2 regions of the Streptomyces sp. Z423-1 genome follow, and region 1 is predicted to be linked to the other one. Evidence: riboswitches for the same ligand, from Rfam matches in the RefSeq annotation. Region 1 holds a riboswitch; the other holds the start of a gene.

Region 1 (4,176 bases):
CCACCACGGGCGTCACGTCCGGCGCCCAGGTCGCCGTAGCCGACGAGGACCGGGCCAGGGTGAGCCACCCCCGTCGCCGCCCGCGTCGCGTTCCCGGGTCAGGTGGACCCCGCCCACCGGCACACCGGCCGCCAGCAGCCCTCCGGCGGCCGAGGTGAGCAGGCGGGGGCGAGATACACCTCGCCCATGCCACCGGCACCGAGTCTGGTACCCCGTTGCTCCCCTGTCCCGCATACGGCTGCCGAGGGGAGCGTCTACGCCGTGGCCGCGTCAGCGGTTCACACGGCGGGGACGCAACGCCCGTCCACGGTCCGGTAGTTCCACTTCGCGCCGTCGCGGACCAGTTCCCGCACCGCCCCGACGAACCGCTCGACATGCTCGTCCGGCGTGCCCGCCCCGAAGCTCACGCGGATCGCGTTGAGCGACTTCTCGCCGGGAGCCGCCTCGGGGGCGCCGCACTCGCCCTGGGTCTGCGGGTCGCTGCCGAGCAGGGTGCGGACGAGGGGATGGGCGCAGAAGAGGCCGTCGCGGACGCCGATGCCGTACTCGGCGGAGAGGGCGGCGGCGAAGTGCGAGCTGTTCCAGCCGTCGACGACGAAGGAGAGCACACCGACGCGGGGGGCGTCCGCGCCGAACAGGGACAGGATCCTGACCTCGGGGACCTCGGCGAGGCCCGCCCGGACCGTCCGGATCAGGTGCTGCTCGCGGGCGACCAGCGTGTCGAAACCGGCCTCGGTGAGCGCCTTGCAGGCCGACGCGATGGCGTAGGCGCCGATGACGTTCGGGGAGCCCGCCTCGTGCCGGGCGGCGCTCTCGTGCCACTCCACGTCCACGCCGCCGTCCGCCCGCCGGGCCACCTTGCGGCTGGCGCCGCCGCCCGCGAGGTACGGCTCGGCCTCGCGCAGCCAGTCGGCGCGGCCGGCGAGGACGCCGGAGCCGAAGGGGGCGTACAGCTTGTGCCCGGAGAAGGCGACCCAGTCGACGTCCAACTCCCGTACGGACACCGGGTGGTGGGGCGCGAGCTGGGCGGCGTCCAGCACGATCCGGGCACCGTGCGCGTGCGCGGCCGCGGCGAGCTCCCGTACCGGCCACAGCTCGCCGGTGACGTTGGAGGCGCCCGTGACGCAGACCAGGGCCGGGCCGTGGCCCTCTTGAATGGATGCAGTCCGGTCGGCGAGCGCGCGCTCCAGGGTCCGCACGGCCTGCTGCGGGGTGCGCGGCGCGTTGAGGTAGGTGACGTGGGCGTCCCGCCAGGGCAGCAGGGAGGCGTGGTGCTCGGTCTCGAAGACGAAGACCTGGCAGCCGGCGGGGAGGGCGGCGGCGAGCAGGTTGAGCGAGTCGGTGGTGGACCGGGTGAAGACCACCTGGTCGTCGCCCCGGCAGTCGAGGAACTCGGCGACGGTCCGGCGGGCGTTCTCGAACAGGTCGGTGGAGAGCTGGGAGAGGTAGCCGGCGCCGCGGTGGACGCTGCCGTAGTACGGCGCGTAGGCCGCCACGTCGTCCCAGACACGCCGGAGGGCGGGGGCGCTGGCCGCGTAGTCGAGCGCGGCGTAGGTGACTTCACCACCGGTGACGAGCGGAACGGTGACATCCCGCCCCAGAACGGGCAGCAGGGCACAAACAGACTGGTCGGCGGCAGCGGTGGAGACGGACATGGGGAACTCCCGTGAGAGGCAGAGAGAGAAAGAGAGAGAAAGGGTGTGCGGAGGCGGGGCTCGACGCCCTAGCGCATTCGCTTGCTCACGGGAGGCTCCTCGACGACCAGGACCCCTGCCCTCACAAAAATCAAGAACTGTGCGAGGGGTCCGCGCTTGCCGTAGACCTCGCTGCCTACGGCCTGGTCTTCACCCGGGGCACCCCGCCACGGACGGAGGGTTGCCGGACAGTCGGCCGGGGCCTCATGACTGTCACTCATGACCTGGACAGGAACGTACGTGAAGTGTTCGGCGTCCCGCAACCCGAGTCCGGATCGCGGGACGCACGCCACACTCCGTCCGGTTACGCGTTGCTGACGGCCACCCAGCGGTCCAGGACGCGCTTGGCGGCGCCGGAGTCGATCGACTCGGCCGCTTTCCGCATGCCGGCGCGGATCTGCTCGGTCAGCGGTCCGTCACCCGGCCGCAGCGCCACCAGCGCCGCCGCCGCGTTCAGCAGCACCGCGTCCCGTACGGGGCCGGGCTCGCCGTCCAGCAGGCGCCGGGCGACCTCGGCGTTGTACGAGGCGTCCGCGCCGCGCAGCGCCTCCACCGGCACCAGGTCGATGCCGGCCTCGCGCGGATCGAAGGTCTCCTCGGTCACCTTGCCGTCCCGGACCACCCAGACCTTCGACGTCGACGTGGTCGTCAGCTCGTCGAGGCCGTCGTCGCCCCGGAAGACCAGCGAGGAGTTGCCGCGCTCGGCGAAGACACCGGCGACGATCGGCGCCATCCGGAGGTCCGCGACGCCGACCGCCTGGGCCTTGACCTTCGCCGGGTTCGTGAGCGGGCCCAGGAAGTTGAAGGTCGTGCGGATGCCCAGCTGGCCTCGCGCCGCCGCCACATGGCGCAGCGCCGGATGGAACTTCACCGCGAAGCAGAAGGTGATGCCGGCCTCCTCGGCGACCTCCGCGACCCGCTGCGGCGTCAGTTCCAGATTGACGCCCAGCTTCTCCAGCACGTCGGACGCGCCGGAGGCGGAGGACGCGGCGCGGTTGCCGTGCTTGACGACCTTCGCGCCCGTACCGGCGATGACGATCGCCGACATGGTCGAGATGTTCACCGTCTTCGCGCCGTCGCCGCCGGTCCCGACGATGTCGACCGTCTCCCCCGGCACCTCGATGACGTTCGCGTGCTCGTACATCGTCCGCACGAGCCCGGTGATCTCCTCGACGGTCTCGCCCTTGGCCCGCAGCGCCACCGCGAACCCGGCGATCTGCGCGTCCGTCGCCTCGCCCCGCATGATCAGGTCCATCGCCCAGGCGGTGTCGTCGGCGCTCAGGTCACGGCCGTCCAGCAGGCCGTTCAGCAGGGCGGGCCAGGAACGGCCCGCCGCGGTGTCGCCTCCAGCGGGGGTCACAGCGCTCATAAGCCGCTCCTGGGTCGGTCCCGTCGTACGGGACACCTGTCTCGAACAAGGTCCACCCTATCCAGCCCGGGGCACGGCGAAGGGCCCCGTCCGGACATCGGACGGGGCCCCTGCCGTGGCGTGGCGAGTGCAGCGATCAGTGGTGGCCGTGGCCGCTCGTGATCTCCTTGTACTCCTCGACGGTGGGCTTGGGGATCTGGGCGCCCTCACCGAAGTACGCGTCGCTGAGCTTGGCGCGCAGCTTCTCGGAGCCCTTCACCTTGCGCTCGACACCGTTCTCGTCGACCGTCGGGCCGATCTCGGCCGGCTGGTACTGCTCGTGTGCCGTGAGCGTGTACAGCGCCTCCTGGCTGAGCGGCTCGTGGACCTCGATGAACTCACCGTGCGGCAGGCGCTTGATGGTGCCGGTCTCCCGGCCGTGCAGCACCTTGTCCCGGTCCCGGCGCTGCAGGCCGAGGCAGATCCGCTTGGTGATGATGAAGGCGACGACCGGTCCGGCGAAGAAGCCGATCCGGACGAACCACGTGACCGCGTTGATCGACAGATGGAAGTGGGTGGCGACGATGTCGTTGCCACCGCCGATCAGCATGATCATGTAGGCGGTGACCCAGGCGACGCCGAAGGCGGTGCGGGTCGGGGCGTTGCGCGGCCGGTCCAGGATGTGGTGCTCGCGCTTGTCCCCGGTGATCCACGCCTCGATGAACGGGTACATCGCGATCAGGCCGAGGAACAGACCGAACAGCACCAGCGGCACGAACACGCCCAGGACCAGCGTGTGACCCCAGAAGTCGATCTCCCAGCCGGGCATGGCGCGGACGAGGCCTTCGGCGAAGCCCATGTACCAGTCGGGCTGGGCGCCGGTGGACACCAGGTCCGGACGGTACGGGCCGAGCACCCAGATCGGGTTGACGGTCGCGATGGCGGACAGGGCCGCGATGAGACCGAAGACCAGGAAGAAGAAGCCTCCGGCCTTGGCCATGTAGACCGGCAGCAGCGGCATGCCGACGACGTTCTTGTTGCTCTTGCCGGGACCCGCGAACTGCGTGTGCTTGTGGTAGAAGACCAGGATCAGGTGTGCCACCACGAGGCCGAGCATGATGCCCGGCAGCAGCA
Region 2 (4,176 bases), 1.8 Mb from region 1:
TGCCCTGAGCCATGCCTAACTCCCCTATTACTGGCCCTTGCACAGATCCACACTTCGCGGATCCGGGTCAGACCTCACCCCCCATTGATTGGGGGCGTGCGCCGGAACGCGTCGACCGCGGCTGAATGTATCTGTCCAACTGCCGTCTGCAACAGGTCAATCGGACGAGAAATCTGGGCGCGGACGGTCGGGAATTTAGGGAGAATTCACCCGGATTCAGGGCAAGTCGGGCCCCACAAAAGGAATGAACGGCGCAAAACAGCCACACACTTTGGCTACTTCTCATCGCAGCGGAGCCGGTACTCATATGCGTCCGGCATGTCGATCCGCGACGCGTTCCCCAACTCTACCGCGCTCAACCACACTGAATTGCCCCCTCCGCTTCTCTCACGGAGGGGGCAATTCGATGCACATGGAGTAACCGACGTTACTCAAGGTAACGCACGAGCGTTTCAGCCGCCGGCCACGGCCGGAATGATCGACACGCCGGCACCGTCCGGGGTGGCCGTCTCCAGCCCCTGCTCGAAGCGGACGTCGTCGTCATTGACGTACACATTGACGAACCGCCGCAGCTTGCCCTGGTCGTCCAGGACCCGGGCGGCGATCCCGGTGTGGTTCTTCTCCAGATCGGCGATCACCTCACCGAGGGTCGCCCCCTCGGCGGAGACCTCGGCCTGGCCGCCGGTGTAGGTACGCAGGATGGTGGGGATGCGAACGGTGACGCTCATATGTCTGTGACCTCCGGTCAGGTTTGCAGCTTGCGGTGGGGCAGCGCCGCCAGGGGCGCGGGGCGGTGACGACTAGGCGAGGCCGGCTTCCCGGAACGAATCCAGGCTGGGACGAATGGTCGCAGTGAGCCCCGTACCCGCCACCGCATCCAGCGTCTTGAGACCATCCCCGGTGTTCAGCACCACGGTCGTCAGCGACGGATCCAGCACACCGTTCTCGATCAGCTTGCGCGCGACCCCCACGGTCACCCCGCCCGCGGTCTCCGCGAAGATGCCCTCGGTCCGGGCGAGAACCTTGATCGCGTCGACGACCTGCTCGTCCGTCACGTCCTCCACGAAGCCGCCCGTGCGGCGCGCGATGTCGAGCACGTACGGCCCGTCCGCCGGGTTGCCGATGGCCAGCGACTTGGCGATCGTGTTCGGCTTCTGCGGCCGCACCACGTCGTGCCCCGCCTTGAACGCGGTCGACACCGGCGAGCACCCCTCGGCCTGCGCCCCGAAGATCTTGTACGGCCTGTCCTCGACGAGCCCGAGCCTGATCAGCTCCTGCAGCCCCTTGTCGATCTTCGTCAGCTGGGAGCCGGACGCGATCGGCACCACGATCTGGTCGGGCAGCCGCCAGCCGAGCTGCTCGCAGATCTCGTACGCCAGGGTCTTGGACCCCTCCGCGTAGTACGGCCGCAGGTTGACGTTGACGAAGCCCCAGCCCTCACCCGCCGGGTCGCCGATCAGCTCGGAGCAGAAGCGGTTCACGTCGTCGTAGTTGCCCTCGATGCCGACGAGTTCACCGCCGTAGACCGCGGCCATGACGACCTTGCCCTGCTCCAGGTCGTGCGGGATGAACACGCAGGAGCGGAAGCCGGCCCGGGCGGCGGCGGCGCCGACGGCGCCGGCGAGGTTGCCGGTGGAGGAGCAGGAGAGCGTGGTGAAGCCGAAGGCCCGCGCGGCCTCCAGGGCCTGGGCGACCACACGGTCCTTGAAGGAGTGGGTCGGGTTGCCGGAGTCGTCCTTCACGAACAGCTTGCCGGGCTCGACGCCGAGTTCACGGGCGAGGTGGTCGGCCTTGACCAGCTTGGTCCAGCCGGGGTTCAGGTTCGGCTTGTCGGCCACGTCGGCGGGGACGGGCAGCAGGGGCGCGTAACGCCAGATGTTCGACGGGCCCGCCTCGATGCGCTGACGGAGCTCCTCGGCGTCGTACGCGGAGAAGTCGTACGCGATCTCCAGCGGGCCGAAACACTCCTCGCACGCGAAGACCGGGCCGAGCGGGACGCGGTGGCCGCACTCGCGACAGGACAGCGCCGCGGCGGGACCGAGGTCGACGGTGGGATTGCTGGTGCTGCTTTCGACAGTCTGCACAGCCATGTGAGGCGAGGCCCTTTCTCCTCATCTTCCTCACGACGCATCTCGCCGTGAGACGGAATTGGCACCTTCCCTGGCCGGGAGCCTCGCGTGAACGAGTCCGGAATCAGGGGGGTTGCCGGGGCTTCATCGGGCCGTGTCCCTCTGCCCCTCTGGATGAGCTGTATGCGGTTGTTGTGCGGTGGTGAACGCGGACGGCCCCCGACATGCGATGGTCATCAGCGTTGTTCAAGACTGTAACCGAAGGCCAGGACAGTTGAGATAGTCGTCCGAACCGCGAGATGGATCACAGACCTCGTCCGCTCGCCGAGAGAACGCGAAGGAGCAGCAGACTGTGCTGGAAGAAGTCGAGCGCTGGCTCAGCACCCGCTCCTGGTCGCTGACCGATCGCCCGCTGCACAAGATCCTGGCCGCGAAGCGCCACACGGGCCAGTCGGTCAGTGTCGTGCTGCCCGCGCTCAACGAGGAGGAGACCGTCGGCGACATCGTCGCCGTGATCCGGCAGGACCTCGTCGAGCAGGTCCCGCTGGTCGACGAGATCGTCGTGGTCGACTCCGGGTCCACCGACCGCACCTCCGAGGTGGCCGCCGCGGCGGGCGCCCGGGTGGTGCACCGCGACGAGATACTCCCGCGCATCCCGGCCGTCCCCGGCAAGGGCGAGGTGCTGTGGCGCTCGCTGCTCGTCACGCGCGGCGACATCGTCTGCTTCATCGACGCGGATCTGAAGGAGTTCTCCTCGGACTTCGTCACGGGCATCGTCGGCCCGCTGCTGACCGACCCGGGGGTCGACCTCGTCAAGGGCATGTACGACCGTCCCCTGGGCGGCGCGGCCGGGCAGGGCGGCCGGGTGACCGAGCTGATGGCCCGCCCGCTGCTGAACATGCACTGGCCGCAGCTGGCCGGTTTCGTCCAGCCGCTCGGCGGGGAGTACGCGGCCCGGCGCTCGCTGCTGGAGCAGCTGCCGTTCCCGGTCGGGTACGGCGTGGAGCTGGGCATGCTGGTGGATTCCCTGCATCTGGTCGGGCTCGACGCGCTCGCGCAGGTGGACATCGGGGTGCGCAAGCACCGGCACCAGGACGGGCAGGCGCTGGGCCGGATGGCGGCGGCGATCTACCGCACGGCCCAGCTGCGGCTGGCCCGGGGCCACCTCATCCGCCCCTGCCTCACCCAGTTCGAGCGGGTGGAGGACGGGTTCGAGGCACGGACGTTCTCCGTGGACACGGAGGAGCGACCGCCGATGGTGGAGATCGCGGAGTACGCGGCCCGGAAGGTGGCCTGACCGTTGTATACGGTCCCCTTCTCGGTCCTTTCCGGTCCCTTCAGGGCTCGAACCGTACGTTTGAGCGGTTCGGGAGAGGGCTAGGTTGAGGCGTATGGCTTCGACGTACGGTCCTGCGCAGGTACTGGTGGCCTCCAACCGTGGCCCGGTGTCGTACGAGGTGCGCGACGACGGCTCGCTGCACGCCAAACGCGGTGGTGGCGGGCTCGTCTCGGGCCTGTCCGCGATCGGTCCGGACGCCGGTGCGCTGTGGGTGTGCTCGGCGCTCGGTGACGGCGACCGCGAGGCGGTGCGGCGCGGGGCCGGCGAGGCCGGGGTGCGGATGCTGGACATTCCGGCCGACGTGCACGCGGACGCGTACAACGGGATCGCCAACTCGGTGCTGTGGTTTGTGCACCACATGCTGTACCAGACGCCGGTGGAGCCGGTCTTCGACGCGGAGTTCCGGCGGCAGTGGGCGTCGTACGAGGCGTACAACCGGGCGTTCGCCGAGGCGCTGGCCCAGGAGGCGGCCGAGGGGGCGGCGGTGCTGGTGCAGGACTACCACCTGACGCTGGTGCCGGGGATGCTGCGCGAGCTGCGGCCGGACGTGCGGATCAGTCACTTCTCGCACACGCCGTGGGCGCCGCCGGAGTACTTCCGGATGCTGCCCGACGATGTCGCCGGGCAGGTGCTGCGGGGGATGCTGGGCGCGGACCGGCTGGGGTTCCTCACGCATCGGTGGGCGGATGCCTTCACCGCGTGCTGCGAGGCGTTCGCCGACGGCCTCGGGGACACGCGGGTCGGCGTGCACGGGCTCGGTGCCGACGC

Evidence for each region. A riboswitch is a leader RNA that binds a small molecule or an ion and turns the genes downstream of it on or off. The one in region 1 is predicted to bind S-adenosylmethionine.
Region 2: it holds a riboswitch for S-adenosylmethionine, as region 1 does, so the genes downstream of both, thrC (threonine synthase) here and HJD23_RS31390 (aminotransferase class V-fold PLP-dependent enzyme) in region 1, are expected to answer to the same signal.

What each region holds. Positions count from the first base shown of each region.
Region 1 covers NZ_CP053109.1:6,972,786-6,976,961, reverse strand. The annotation lists gene HJD23_RS31390 (aminotransferase class V-fold PLP-dependent enzyme) at 279-1,655, opposite strand; SAM riboswitch class IV at 1,803-1,919, opposite strand; gene trpD (anthranilate phosphoribosyltransferase) at 1,999-3,063, opposite strand; gene HJD23_RS31380 (cytochrome bc complex cytochrome b subunit) at 3,200-4,176, opposite strand, start outside.
Region 2 covers NZ_CP053109.1:5,136,482-5,140,657, reverse strand. The annotation lists gene HJD23_RS23045 (cold-shock protein) at 1-13, opposite strand, end outside; gene HJD23_RS23040 (ubiquitin-like small modifier protein 1) at 453-728, opposite strand; gene thrC (threonine synthase) at 801-2,090, opposite strand; SAM riboswitch class I at 2,109-2,250, opposite strand; gene HJD23_RS23030 (glucosyl-3-phosphoglycerate synthase) at 2,422-3,366, shown strand; gene HJD23_RS23025 (trehalose-6-phosphate synthase) at 3,461-4,176, shown strand, end outside.